2 regions of the Telluria sp. RB2R28 genome follow, and region 1 is predicted to be linked to the other one. Evidence: predicted binding sites of a transcription regulator. Region 1 holds the regulator's gene; the other holds the start of a gene.
The links. The regulator LexA, encoded in region 1, represses DNA repair genes until DNA is damaged. The targets are predictions, from matches to a motif close to ACTGTATNNNNATACAGT.

Region 1 (7,293 bases):
TGTGCCGTGAGCGGGGCATCCTGTACGTGGTCGACAACACGATGACGTCGCCATGGCTGTTCCGCCCGAAGAACGTGGGCGCCGGTCTCGTGGTCAACTCGCTGACCAAGTCGATTGGCGGCCACGGCATTGCGCTGGGCGGCGCGCTGACCGACACCGGCCTGTTCGACTGGAGCGCGTACCCGAACATCGCACCGAACTTTCGCAAGCAGCCAGCGCAGGCCCAGGGCATGGCGCAGCTGCGCGCGAAAGCACTGCGCGACTTCGGCGCGTCGCTCGGGCCGGAAGCGGCGCATCACATCGCCGTTGGCGCCGAGACGCTGGCGCTGCGCATGACCCGTACCTGTGCCAATGCACTGGCGCTGGCCACGATGCTCGAAGCTGATGAGCGCGTGGCCAAGGTCCACTATCCGGGCCTGGCGTCGCATCCGCAGCACGGTATCGTCACGTCGCTGTTTCGCGCCGGCGGTTCGCTGCTCAGCTTTGAGCTGCACGAGTCCATCGATCCGTTCGATTACCTCAACCGCCTGCAGCTGGCGATTCCTGCCTCGAACCTGGGTGACAATCGCACGCTGGTCATCCCGGTGGCGCACACGATCTTCTTCGAGATGGGCGCCGAGCGCCGCGCCAGCATGGGCATTGCCGAGTCGCTGATCCGCGTGTCGGTGGGCATCGAGGACACCGACGACCTGGTCGAAGACTTCCGCCAGGCGCTGGACGCATAAGCACGGTGTAAAGGCATGCAAAGAAGGCCGGCGCGATGCCGGCCTTGTCATTTTTACGGTTGAGTTCCACTGTAAAAGGGGGCTATGATGCCCCATCGTCAGCTTGTCATTTTCTTCGGATGCCCATGAACCGTTTCCTGCTCTGCCTTTCTCTGACTATTGCCAGCGGCGCCTATGCGGGCGAGCTGGAAGACGCCAACGCGCTGTTTGAAAAGAAGGATTATGCGGGCGCGCTCAAGCTCTATACCAAGCTGGCCAACGCCGGCAATCCGCAAGCGCAGCAGCAGCTGGGACAGATGTACTGGTATGGCGAAGCCGGTGCCGTCGACGAGCCGGCGGCCAGGGCATTGTTCGAAAAGTCGGCCGCCAAGGGCAACAAGGTCGCGGCCGAATCGCTGGTCGTGATGGAACAGCGCGTGACCAAACGCGCCGAGATCGATTACTGGATCAAGGGCTATGACGGCGCCGAATTACAGTCAGGCGAATACCGCTGCCCGTCGCCGCGCATTCCGGCCGTGTCGAAAGTGAATGACGAGATCGATCGCGTCAACAAGCTGGTGACGGGCTGGCAGGACTGCTACAACAAGATGGTGACGAACCTGAATGCGCAGTCGCCGCTGACCAAGAAGATCCCGGCCGATATTGCGAAGCTCATGAACAAGCAGGAGGCGGACGCCTCGGCAGCCCACCTGGAGCAGGTGCGGCAGAATATCGCGGAAGGCGCGAAGGTCAATTCAAAGATGATCCTGGCGGATTTTGCAGCGTGGCGCAATGCCACCGAGGCATTCATCAACCAGCACAACGCCGTGGTGAAGAAGGCGTCGAACTGAGCAATGCCGGGTAGGGCAACGCCGGGTAAAGCAGGCACCGGCCGGGGAGGCCGGCGCCATTACATCAGTTCCAGCTACGCATCAAGCCGACAGCCAGGCCTTCGAGCGCGAATTCTTCGTCTGGCGAGACGGCAATGATGTTGAAGTCAGGGTTTTCTGGCAGCAGTTCGACCAGGTCGCCCGTCTTGCGATAGCGCTTGACCGTGACTTCGTCGCCCAGGCGCGCAACGACGATCTGGCCGTTCTTGGCGCTGTCGATTTTCTTGACCGCCAAAAAGTCGCCATCCATGATGCCTGCATCGCGCATCGACCAGCCTTTGACCTTTAGCAGAAAATCAGGCCGCGCCGCGAACATGGCCGCGTCGACGTTGTAGGTGGCTTCGACGTGCTCTTGCGCCAGGATCGGATTACCCGCCGCAACGCGCCCGACCAGCGGCAGCGACATGAACGACGGCGGCGGCATCGGGATCGCTTCGACGCTCGCGCCGATCAGGCGGATGCCGCGCGATGTGCCAGGTGAAATTTCGATGGCGCCCTTGCGCGCCAGTGCTTGCAGATGTTCTTCAGCCGCATTGGCCGAGCGGAAACCCAGTTCAGAAGCGATTTCAGCCCGGGTTGGGGGGAAACCGGTGTTCTCGATCGCTTCCTTGATCAGGTTCAGGATCTGTTCTTGCCGTGCAGTGAGCTTTAGCATAAATGTGTTACAGCAACCGGTTATGTATGTAACCTGTATTTTTGTACAGTATTCTCGCGCGCGCAAGGGGAAACGCGAAAAATATCGCGAAAATCGTGATTCAGGGTGCAAATAGCCGTCAAAACGCTGGAATTGTCGAGTCAGATACGCCAAATGCGGGGCCAATCGAGGCGATAAAGCATCATCGGGGGTTTCCAAGTCACCGATATTCAGGTTATAATTGCCGGCTTTCCCTTCCCACACTCGTCTTGACGCCGAGGTGGGCATTTGTTAAACGTCCTCAAGGAGTAATGCATGCGTCATTATGAAATCGTTTTTATCGTCCATCCGGACCAGAGCGAACAAGTTCCGGCGATGATCGAGCGTTACAAGACCACGGTGACCAGCCGCGGCGGTAACATCCATCGCGTTGAAGACTGGGGCCGCCGCCAGATGGCGTACCAGATCCAGAAGCTGCCAAAAGCACACTACATCTGCCTGAACATCGAATGCGACAACGAGACCCTGGTCGAGCTGGAAACTGCATTCAAGTTCAATGATGCGGTTCTGCGTCACCTGACCGTCAAGCTGAAAAAAGCTGAAACCGCACCGTCGCCGATGATGAAATCGGTGCAGCGCGAAGACGCAGCCAAGAGCCACCGTGCCGAAGCCGCTGCGCCAGCAGCCGCTCCAGCCGCTGCGCCAGCGCCTGCTGCTGCTTAAGTTTTTCCCAGTTATTCGTAGTAACCAGTAACACCGGGTGCATAACGCAAACCACCTCCAGCTCATGGCGACCATCGCCGAGCGCGACGTACTGCGTTACACCCCGGCCGGTGTGCCAATCGTTTCAGCCGTCCTGATGCACGAATCGCAGCAGGAAGAGGCCGGAGTCGAAAGGTCGGTCGCGTTCGAAGTCCCCGCGTTCGCCGCGGGCGAGATTTCGGGCAGGTTTGCCAGCGCCGAATTGGGCGCCAGCTACAGGTTCAACGGATTTCTTGCACGGAAAAATCGCAACAGCAAAGCCCTGGTGTTTCACATCATTGATTTCAGTGCCGCTTAACCCGGCAATTTAGATACAGGAGCCTCAAATGGCATTCGGTAAAAAGTTCGACAAAAACAAAGCGAAACTCAAAGAGAAGCGCAAACAGCAAAACCCGCTGTTCAAGCGCAAGAAATTCTGCCGCTTCACCGCCGCTGGCGTTGAGCAGGTGGACTACAAGGACGTCGACACCCTGAAGGACTTCGTCCAGGAAAACGGCAAGATCATGCCAGCACGTCTGACCGGCACCAAGGCGCACTACCAGCGTCAGGTCGACACCGCGATCAAGCGCGCACGCTACCTTGCGCTGCTGCCGTACACCGACCTGCACCACGGTTAATCGTCGGTCACGACAGTCAGATATCTGGAGATCACTATGCAAATCATTCTGTTGGAAAAAGTAGTCAACGTCGGCAACCTGGGCGACGTCGTCAAGGTCAAGGACGGTTACGCACGTAACTTCCTGATCCCACAAAAGATGGCCCGCCGCGCTACCGCCGGCGCCGTCGCCGAGTTCGAAGCCAAGCGCGCCGAACTGGAAAAAGCAGCAGCTGAAAAGCTGTCGGCTGCCCAGGCCGAAGGCGACAAGCTGAGCGGCATGACCGTCACCATCGGCCAGAAGGCCGGCGTTGATGGCCGTCTGTTCGGTTCGGTCACCAACTTCGACATCGCCGAAGCGCTGACCAAGCAAGGTTTCGCTGTCGAGAAGTCGCAAGTGCGCCTGCCGACCGGCCCTTTGAAAACCACCGGCGAATTCCCGGTTGCAGTCGCTCTGCACACCGACGTCGTGTCGGAAATCACCGTCGCCGTTGTGGGCGAAGCTGCCTAAGCACACGCTGTACATGTGCTGAGCACGCAGTTCTGAAAAAGCCGGGTTCGCCCGGCTTTTTTGCTTTTCGGCTTTCCAACCATGTCAGTCACAGGACTGGAAAAGGTATAATCCCGCCCATGAACGCAGCATCTCCAGATCCGCAACTCGACGCCCTGCGCATCCCCCCGCACTCCATCGAAGCCGAGCAATCCGTCATTGGCGGCCTGCTGCGCGATAACGCCGCGTGGGACCGTATCGCCGACTTCATGAACGCGGAAGACTTCTACCGCTACGACCACCGCATCATCTTCGAACAGATGGTGCGCCTGATTAACGGCGGCAAACCGGCCGACGTGATCACCGTCTACGAGGCCTGCAACCAGCTCGGCAAGGCCGATGATGTGGGCGGCCTGCAATACCTGAACGCGATGGCCCAGAATACGCCGTCCGCCGCGAATATCCGGCGCTACGCCGAGATCGTGCGCGACCGCGGCATCCTGCGCAAGCTGATCACCGTGGCCGATGAAATCTCGGGCAATGCGTTCAACCCGCAGGGCAAGGAAGTCAAGCAGATGCTTGACGAAGCCGAGTCCAAGATCTTTGCGATTGCCGAATCCGGCTCGCGCGGCCAGCAGGGCTGGAATCCGATTCAGCCGCTGCTGACGCAAGTCGTCGAGCGCATCGACGAGCTCTATAGCCGCGAAAACCAGGGCGAAATCACCGGCGTGCCAACCGGCTTCATCGACCTCGACCGCATGACGTCGGGTCTGCAGCCGGGCGACCTTGTCATCGTTGCCGGCCGTCCGTCGATGGGCAAGACGGCGTTCTCCGTCAATATCGGCGAGAACGTTGCCATTGAAGCGGGTCTGCCGGTCGCGATCTTCTCGATGGAGATGGGTGGCACCCAGCTGGCAATGCGTATGCTGGGCTCGGTCGGCCAGCTCGACCAGCACCGCCTGCGTACGGGCCGCCTGAACGACGAGGATTGGCCGCGCCTGACGCACGCCATCCAGAAGATGAACGACGCCCAGCTGTACATCGACGAAACGCCGGCGCTGAACCCGATCGAGATGCGCGCACGTGCGCGGCGCCTGGCGCGCCAGTGCGGCAAGCTGGGCCTGATCATCGTCGACTACCTGCAGCTGATGCAGGGTAGCCAGCCGGGGGACAACCGTACCGCCGAAATCTCGGAAATTTCCCGTTCGCTCAAGGGCCTGGCCAAAGAGCTGCAGTGCCCGGTGGTGGCGCTGTCGCAGCTGAACCGCTCGCTGGAGCAACGGCCAAACAAGCGCCCCGTGATGTCCGACTTGCGCGAATCCGGCGCAATCGAGCAGGATGCCGACGTCATCATCTTCCTGTACCGCGACGAGGTCTATAACCCCGATTCGCCCGACAAGGGCACGGCCGAAATCATTATCGGCAAGCAGCGTAACGGTCCGATTGGCGCCATCCGCCTGACCTGGATCGGCCAGTACACCAAGTTCGGCAATTACAGCGGCAACCTGTCTGTGTATCAGGGTGACTAAATAACCATTTGTAGTAACACCAAGGCGGCCATTGATGTTTTAATGGCCGCCTTTACGCGTGGCCGCATTCCCGGCGCGACCGCGTAATCCCAGAGAGTCAATACGGAGAATCTATGTTTGGACGTTTCATGCCCACCGAGGGCAAGTTTTTCGATCTTTTCAATCAGCACGCCGCCTTGTGCGTCAAAGGGGCGCAGGAAATGGTCAGCCTGATGACCAATTTCGACGATCTCGAAACCCGCACCCATGCGATCGAGACGATCGAAAAGCAGGCGGACAAGATCACCTATGCCACGGTGGACCTGCTGCACAAGAGCTTCATCACGCCGATCGACCGCGACGACATCCACAAGCTGATCACGCGCATGGACGACATCCTGGACATGATGGAAGACGCGGCCCAGACGATTTCGCTGTACGACCTGCAAGCGGTGACGCCGGAAGCCAAACGCCTGGCCGAGCTGTGCCTGGCCTGCTGCCTAAAGGTGCAGGAAGCCGTTTCGCTGCTGCACAATATGGACAATGCCGCCAAGATGGTCGCACTGTGCGAAGAGATCGACCGCCTGGAATCGGACGCCGATCACGTGATGCGCGCGGCGATGTCCAAGCTGTTCCGGGACGAGCCGGACGTGCGCAACCTGATCAAGATGAAGGCCATCTACGAGATTCTCGAGACGGTCACCGATCGCTGCGAAGACGTGGCCAACATCATCGAAGGCATCATCGTCGAGAACGCGTAAGCGTCGCGGCCTGCATAACCATGGATAATCTCAACATCAGCATCTACGTGCTGGGAATGCTCGTGCTCCTGGCACTGGTATTCGACTTCATGAACGGTTTTCACGATTCGGCAAACTCGATTGCCACCGTGGTCTCGACCGGGGTCCTGAAACCCCAGCACGCCGTCGCAATGGCGGCATTCTTCAACTTCATTGCGATCTTCGTGGTCAATATGAAGGTCGCCCAAACCATCGGCAAGGGCACGATCGACCCGCACGTAGTCGACCATTACGTGATCTTCGGCGCCCTGGTCGGGGCGATCTCGTGGAACGTCATCACCTGGTACTACGGCATTCCCTCGTCGTCGTCGCACGCACTGATCGGCGGCCTGGTGGGCGCGGCCGTGGCGAAAGCGGGCACCGGATCGCTGATCTCGGGCGGCCTGATCAAGACCGTGGCCTTTATCGTCGTCGCACCACTGCTGGGCTTTGTGCTGGGCTCGATCATCATGCTGATGGTGGCCTGGATCTTCGTGAAGTCCACGCCCAGAAAGGTCGACAACCTGTTCCGCAAACTGCAGCTGGTGTCGGCGGCGGCGTATTCGCTGGGCCACGGCGGCAACGACGCGCAAAAGACGATGGGCATCATCTGGATGCTCCTGATCGCCGCCGGGTACACGAGCGCGACGGCCGAGTATCCACCGGCCTGGGTGATCATCTCGTGCTACGCGGCGATCGCGTTCGGCACGCTGTTCGGCGGCTGGCGCATCGTCAAGACCATGGGCCAGAAGATCACCAAGCTCAAGCCGGTCGGCGGTTTCTGCGCCGAGACCGGCGGTGCGGTCACGCTGCTGCTGTCGAGCGCGTTCGGTATTCCGGTGTCGACGACGCACACGATCACCGGCGCCATCGTCGGCGTGGGCGCTGCGCGCAAGACCTCGGCCGTGCGCTGGGGCGTGGCCGGCAATAT
Region 2 (7,293 bases), on a different contig from region 1:
GCACTTGCGCCTGGCCGAATCGACCCGTGGCATCGTCACGGCAAGCGATCTGGCGCGGATGAAACCGGACGCACTGTTCGTCAACACCAGCCGCGCCGAGCTGGTGGCCGATGGCGCGCTGGAAAGCGCCTTGAAGAAAGGCCACCCAGGCATGGCGGCACTGGACGTGTTCACCAGCGAGCCGCTGGGACCGGATTCACCGTTGCTGCGCATCCCGACCGTCCTGGCGACGCCGCACATCGGCTACGTCGAGCAGGACAGTTACGAGCTGTATTTCAGCGCTGCGTTCGAGAATATCGTGCAGTTCGCGCAAGGTACGCCGACCAATATTCTGAATCCAGAGGCGTTGGACAAACGCTGAAGACGCGCCGCCGTAGCCTCAGCGCAGCTCCGGCTCGCCCCTGATATTGATTTTCGGCGCCGGCAGCACATGCGTGCCGGTCCACAGCCCGGCCCAGCCCGGCGGCCAGCCGATATCCGGCCCCGCATAGGGTTTGAGGCCCGCGCGCACCGGGACGATCGGCACCGGGGGCGCTTCGATCAGGCCGCCACCCGGCGGCCGCTCCATGTTCAGGCTATACATATACCCGGGCAGCAGCAGGTCGCATGCCTGCGCGAACCACGCCGTGTGATCTTCGTCGCGGCCCAGCGCTTCAGCCAGCCCTTGCGGATCGAACTTGGCGAGCGCGTGGATCAGCTCATCGGTGCTCGCGCCCGGCACATCGTTCCAGCCCATCACCGGATTGTTGTTGTACTCGGCGCCCGAGCCATACCAGCCTTCGCGCCAGGTGCGCTGCATCCAGTTGCGCGGCCCTGTGAACAGGTGCCAGCGCCAGTGCAGGCCGGATGGCTTGGGCCACGAGTACAGATACAGTTTCTGATAACCGGCCTCGTGCAGTGCACGGACGACGGCCATCAGGCGCGCGTGCGGCATGCGGTCGGGCGGGGCGCGCCGGAACAGGATCAGCTCGCCATCGGCGTGCTGCACCTCGTCGTTCGACAGGTTCAGGTCTTGCGCGCGCGACTCGTTGCCGAAGCGCGCCGACACCCACCCGGTGAGCAGGTTGACATGCGTGATCACGCCATAGCCGCGATGGCGCTGGAAGATCACGGTTCCGGGGGCAACTGCTTTCATGGCAAATATGGAAATAGACAGGAGAAAAGGAAAACGATGGGGGAAGTACTCATCCGATCCGGATGATTCTAGCGCAGTCGCCTGGAGATCGCCGGTGGTTTGGCGATATCATGGGGACCTTTTTTCAGCGAGTGGATAAACCAACATGACTTTGCGACTCATCGCCACCGGCGGCACTTTCGACAAGCATTACAACGAACTCAATGGCGTGCTGGGCTTTGCCGAAAGCCATTTACCAGAGGTCATCAAGCGCAGCCGCATGACGGTGCCGGTGGCGCTGGACGTGCTGCCGCTGCTCGATTCGCTCGAGATGGGCGACGCTGACCGCGAGCGTGTGCTGGCGACCTGCCGGGCCGCATCCGAGAAGGCCATCGTGATCGTGCACGGCACCGACACGATGCGCGAGACGGCGGCCGTACTGGGCGCGGCGGGTCTGGATCAGACGATCGTGCTGACTGGCGCCATGATCCCGTACTCGATCGCCAATTCCGATGCGCTGTTCAACCTGGGCTTTGCCTGCGGCGTCGCGCAGGTGCTGCCGGCCGGCGTGTACGTGGCGATGAACGGCCAGGTGTTCCCATGGGATAACGTGACCAAAAACCGCAGCGCCGGCGTGTTCCAGGGACTGTAAGCAGAATCGAAAAACGGCAACGGCCGGACGCCATGTCCAGCCGTTCGATCCTGCCGGCGCCGTCTCCGGCGCCATGCATCAGGTACTTGATTACGCCTTGGCTTCGCCGCCCAGCGCTTCGACGATATCGGCCAGCATCTTCGACAGCTCGCCCGTCATCAACACGATATCGTTGTCAAAACGTTCGTCGTCGTTGTGGGTCGGGCTTTCGCTTTCCTTGATCACGTCCAGCGGCTTGATGCCCTTGATCGCCAGCGACTCGGTCAGCACGAAGCTGACGCGGTCGTTCCAGGTCATGGCCAGGCGCGTGCACTGCTTGCCAGCGGCGATGTGGCGGCGGATGTCGTCCGGTTCCAGCGTGTGCTTCACGTAGCGCACTGCGGCGCGGCTCTCGCCGGTGGCGCGCAGTTCGGTGTCCTGGTCGATCGTGAAGCCGTACGGCGCTTCATCGGCTTCCAGCCAGCCGGTCATCACGGCCACTGGCGAGCGCTGCACACGGAGCGACTCCAGCGGCATCTTGTCGACGGCCTTGAGCAGCAGCTTGACGACGTCGTCGGCCTTGGCCGGGCTGGCCGCATCGACCACGAGCCAGCCATTGACCGGATCGATCCAGGTCCAGACATTGCTGCGCAGCGTGAAGGCGCGCGGCAGCAGTTCGTCGGCCACGCGCTCCTTCAGTTCCTTCATGGCTTTTTTGCCTGGCGGGAAGCCCTGCGCTTCTTCCATTTCGGCCGCCTTGGCCTTGGCCACCTGGTTGATGACCGATGCCGGCAGCAATTTCTTTTCGGTGCCCAGCATGATCAGCATCTGCTTGTTCACGACATGGACCAGGCCGCCATTTGGGCGCGGCGCATCCCAGCCCTGGCGCAGCAATTCGTTGCTGTTGGCAGGCACGAAGCTGCCCGGCTCGAGGGCCTTTTCCAGCTGTTCAGGGGTGTAGGCCCAAGGGGCCGGCAGGCGGTAGATCTGGAGATTCTTGAACCACATAGGCTTAATCCGATTGTTTCAGTATTTCAAGGGAACGACATTCTACGCTGCGCAGCAGCCGCAGCGTCAAAAATGTCAGGGGGTTGTCGCGTCGTCCGGAGAATCGTCGAACAGTCGTAACTGCTCGACAATCTCGGTGTCGCTCAGGCGCACGCCGACGCCCAATAATCGCACCGGCCGGCTGGCGCGCGCCCAGCCGGTCTCCAGTAAACGTCCATAAGTCGGAATATTGGGCGCATATCCCACACATTCGACGGTTGTCTGCTGGAAGTCCGAAAACTTGATCTTCACGAACAGCTTGTTGATGAATTTTTCAGCATTTGCGCGCTTGATGCGGCCCAGCAAATGCTCATGCAAATCGGGCAGCAGCTTCAGGCAGGCGGCCAGGTCGGGCACGTCCGGCGTATAGGTTTCCTCGGTGCTGATCGACTTGCGCTCGCGCGAGGTATTCACTTCGCGGTGGTCGATCCCGCGGCTCAGGTCGTACAGCCGCACGCCGAAGCTGCCCATATGCTCCTGCAGCTTGTCCAGGCTCCAGCCGCGCAGGTCGGCGCAGGTCTGGGCGCCTAGCCGGTTGAGTTTCTCGGCTGTCACCTTGCCCACGCCGTGCAGCTTCTTGACCGGCAGCGCCGCAACAAACGCATCGACTTCTTCGGGCCGCACCAGGAACAGGCCGTCAGGCTTGTTCCAGTCGCTGGCGATCTTGGCGACGAACTTGTTCGGGCCCACGCCGGCCGAGGCCGTGATGCCCACCGTTTCGACGATGCGGCGCCGGATCTCCTGCGCGATCAGCGTCGCACTACCTTTGCAGTGCGGCGAATCGGTCACGTCCAGGTAGGCTTCGTCGAGCGACAGCGGCTCGACGATGTCCGTGTAATCCTGGTAGATGGACATGATCTGGCTGGACGCGATGCGGTATTTCTCCATTGCCGGCGGAATTACCACCAACTCCGGACACAGCTTCATCGCCTGGGCGGTGGCCATCGCCGAATGGATGCCGAAGCGGCGCGCCTCGTAATTGCAGGTGGCAACCACGCCGCGCTGGTCGGCGCGCCCGCCCACCGCCAATGGCCGGCCGCGCAACGACGGATCGTCGCGCATCTCGACCGATGCATAAAAGCAGTCGCAATCGCAGTGGATGATTTTTCGGGCTGGGGCGTTCACGCTGGCGGGCCGCCCCATGCGGTCACAAACTGCCGGGGTCGCTTACTGTAATTGCATACAGTATCTTCTAAAAATCTCCCCGGTGCAAATGTTGCTCATTTCTGGGCAGCCTTCCTGTGACCGCCGACTCACCGTGTCACTGACAGCGAATACCGGCCATTGCTGGTGCCGGTGCCGCCACTGGTAAAGAGCACGCGCAGATAGAGGACCGCCGTGCTGGTGCTGGTATTGGCGAAGGTGGCGGTGTCGGCCACGCCAGCGCGGTTTACGCTCGCGCTCAGTTGCTTGCCTGCGCTGTTGTATAGCTGCAGGTCATAATTGGCCGTTGCCAGCACCGCGTTCAAGCTCGCCTTGAGCGTCTTGCCGGCCGGCAGATCGACCCGGAAGTAATCGGTATCGGTTGTCGTGCCCAGGTTGCCGGTGACGCTGGCATTGACCCGATTGGCCGTGGCGATCGTGTTGTTCGCTTCGATTTCAGCAACCCCGATGGGCGGCGCGGCGATGGGCGGCGCGGCGGTGGACCTGCTCGCTGCGGCGGCGGTGGCCGCGGCGGCATCGACGATGCCGGCGCCGCACCCCGTGCAACTGGCCGGGAACGCGCGCGCCGTCGACTTCAGCCTTGTTGCGATCTCGTCCGGTGTCAGTTTGGTATTTGCCGCCAGCATCAGCGCGGCCACGCCTGCCACGTGCGGCGCAGCCATCGACGTGCCCTGGTAGACCGCGTACGTATCCGCCAGCGGTCCGCTCCGGCCGCTGTTGAGCGTGGAAAGAATGCCTGACGCGCCATCGCCGCCCGGCGCAGCCACCGTGACCTGGGCGCCGAAGTTGGAATATCGTGCCCGCCCGCCAGTACGGCCCGTGGCGGCAACCGCGATCACGCCAGCGCAGTTGGCCGGGCTGGCGTTGCTGACGTCCACGGCCGAATTGCCCGCCGCTGCCACCACGACCACGCCGCGCGAGCGGGCCCCGTTGACGGCGTTCTGCATCGTCGCGCTGCAGGCCCCGCCCCCGCCCAGCGACAGGTTCAGCACGCGCGCCTTATTGGGATTGGCGGGCACGCCCGCGACGACGCCGCCCGATGCCCAGGTGATCGCATCGGCGATATCGGATGTGTATCCGCCGCATTTGCCCAGCACGCGCACGGGCAGGATTTTGGCGTTGTACGCCACGCCCGCCACGCCGGCGCCGTTGTTGGTGCGCGCCGCTACCGTGCCGGCCACATGCGTGCCGTGCCAGCTGGATGGCTGGTCAGAGAATGGCTGACCGCCACCGCAGGCACCGGCCGTGATGCCGTCACCCGGGTCGGTCGCATCGCTGTCGCGCCCGTTGCCATCATTGCCAATGGCGGCGGTGCTGATGAAGTCGTAACCCGGCAGGAACTGCCCGCTCAGATCGGCGTGTGGGCGGTAGCCGGTGTCGATCACGGCCACCACCACGCCGGTGCCAGTCGAGATATCCCAGGCCGCCGGCAGGCGCAGCCCGCCAACCGTATCGTAGTAATGCCACTGGTCGGTATAGCGGGGATCGGTCGGCGTGGCCGCATGCGTCATGATGCGGTCCGGCTCGGCATATTCGATCGACGCATCGCGCATCATCATCTCGGTCGCCAGCGAGCGCACCTCGGCCAGATTGTGCCGGCGATCGAGCCTGAACACCTTTGCGCCGTTCGCCAGCGCATGGCTTTCCCGGACCAGCACGCCAAACTGCTGGCCAGCGCGATCAATCCTGGCCTTGCGCGCGCTGCTGCCGCCTTCCACGATCACCGTCGATCCTTTGGCGGCGGGCTGGGCGTCGCGGTACTTCACGATGACGCGGTCGGTTTCCAGGATGGAATGCGGCTCTTGGGAGGCCGCGGCCACACCTATTGGGAGAGACGCCAGCGCCAGCCAAAGTGTGGCGCAGCGCGTTACCGCCGCAGTGTGCATCGAATGTGTTTGCTTCATGATCTTCCCCGTTCAAGTTCTGCATCAGGCATGTCGATGCGCCTGAGTCATGACAAGACCAGCTGCATCGGGCGCCGCACCATAGCGGCAGAATTCAGAGTAGCCTGACGGAAACATTAAGTCGCGTGGAAAATCACACCTTTTCAGCATAGTTACAACACTTACACCACTCGTTTCCTCAATAACATTTTTTCTTTGGGGTAACTATATGAACACAAAATATGTGGCACCCTGCTTCAGTTAATTAACAATCATGAACAGCCAACGCTGACCCCAAAAAAAACACGCGCGACTATATCGCGCGTGTTTTGTATGCACCAACCGCCTGCTTACCAGTTCAGCTTCAGCGTATATCGGCCATTGGTCGTGCCCGTGCCGCCACTGTAATAGGTCACACGAACATAACGGATCGCCGTACTGCTGCTCGTATTGGCCGAGGTGAGGCTGTCGGTCGCACCGGCCCCGTTCTGGCTGGTGCCCAGCTGCGTGCCGGTGCTGCTGTACACGTACAGGTCGTAGTCAGCCGTCGTCGACGTCGGGGTCAAGCTTGCTGCCAGCGTCTTGCCAGCTGGCAGATCGACCCGGAAATAATCGGTGTCGGTCGTACTGCCCAGGTTGCCGGTGACGGTCGTGTTGCTGGCCGCGACCGGGTCTGCCGTGGCCGTCGTGTTGTTCGACTCGCTCTCGGCCAGCGTGGTGACTGGTGTACCGCCACCGCCCCCTGTGGCCGACGCCACGGCGGCAGCCGCATCGACGATGCCGGTGCCGCAACCCGAGCAGCTGGCCGGGAACGCGCGCGCCGTCGACTTCAGTTTCGACTCGATCTCGTCCGGCGTCAGGTTGGTGTTTACCGCCAGCATCAGCGCCGCCACGCCGGCCACGTGCGGCGTGGCCATCGACGTGCCCTGGTAGGCCGCGTAGCTGTCCGCGGCCGGTGCGCCGGTGCCGCTGTTGAGGGTCGAGAGCACCCCCGAGGCGCCATCGCCGCCGGGCGCGGCCACATCCACCAGCGTGCCAAAGTTGGAGTACGACGCCCGTCCACCGGTACGGCCGGTGGCCGCCACCGCGATCACACCCGAGCAGTTGGCAGGGCTGGCATTGCTGACGTTGACGGCGTCGTTGCCGGCAGCGACCACCACCACCGCGCCGCGCGAACGGGCACCGTTGATGGCATTTTGCGTCGTTGCATCACAAGCGCCGCCGCCGCCCAGCGACAGGTTCAGCACACGCGCCTTGTTGGCGTTGGCCGGCACGCCCGACACCGTGCCGCCGGACGACCAGGTGATCGCGTCGGCAATGTCGGATGTGTAGCCGCCGCACTTGCCCAGCACGCGCACCGGCAGGACCTTGGCGTTGTAGGCCACGCCCGCCACGCCGGCGCCGTTGTTGGTGCGCGCTGCGACCGTGCCGGCCACGTGCGTGCCGTGCCAGCT

Region 2: the regulator LexA is predicted to act here: its motif matches at 3,962-3,979, upstream of dinB (DNA polymerase IV).

What each region holds. Positions count from the first base shown of each region.
Region 1 is NZ_JCASIK010000002.1:711,126-718,418, reverse strand. Features, by position in the region: gene AC56LV_RS10825 (cystathionine gamma-synthase family protein) at 1-725, shown strand, start outside; gene AC56LV_RS10820 (tetratricopeptide repeat protein) at 761-1,555, shown strand; gene lexA (transcriptional repressor LexA) at 1,620-2,249, opposite strand; gene rpsF (30S ribosomal protein S6) at 2,544-2,951, shown strand; gene priB (primosomal replication protein N) at 2,989-3,288, shown strand; gene rpsR (30S ribosomal protein S18) at 3,317-3,607, shown strand; gene rplI (50S ribosomal protein L9) at 3,644-4,096, shown strand; gene AC56LV_RS10790 (replicative DNA helicase) at 4,216-5,604, shown strand; gene AC56LV_RS10785 (DUF47 domain-containing protein) at 5,718-6,344, shown strand; gene AC56LV_RS10780 (inorganic phosphate transporter) at 6,365-7,293, shown strand, end outside.
Region 2 is NZ_JCASIK010000003.1:650,906-658,198, reverse strand. Features, by position in the region: gene AC56LV_RS15240 (D-2-hydroxyacid dehydrogenase family protein) at 1-361, shown strand, start outside; gene AC56LV_RS15235 (L-asparaginase) at 380-1,135, opposite strand; gene AC56LV_RS15230 (asparaginase domain-containing protein) at 1,281-1,766, shown strand; gene AC56LV_RS15225 (recombination-associated protein RdgC) at 1,857-2,753, opposite strand; gene dinB (DNA polymerase IV) at 2,829-3,935, opposite strand; gene AC56LV_RS15215 (S8 family peptidase) at 4,046-5,860, opposite strand; gene AC56LV_RS15210 (S8 family peptidase) at 6,190-7,293, opposite strand, start outside.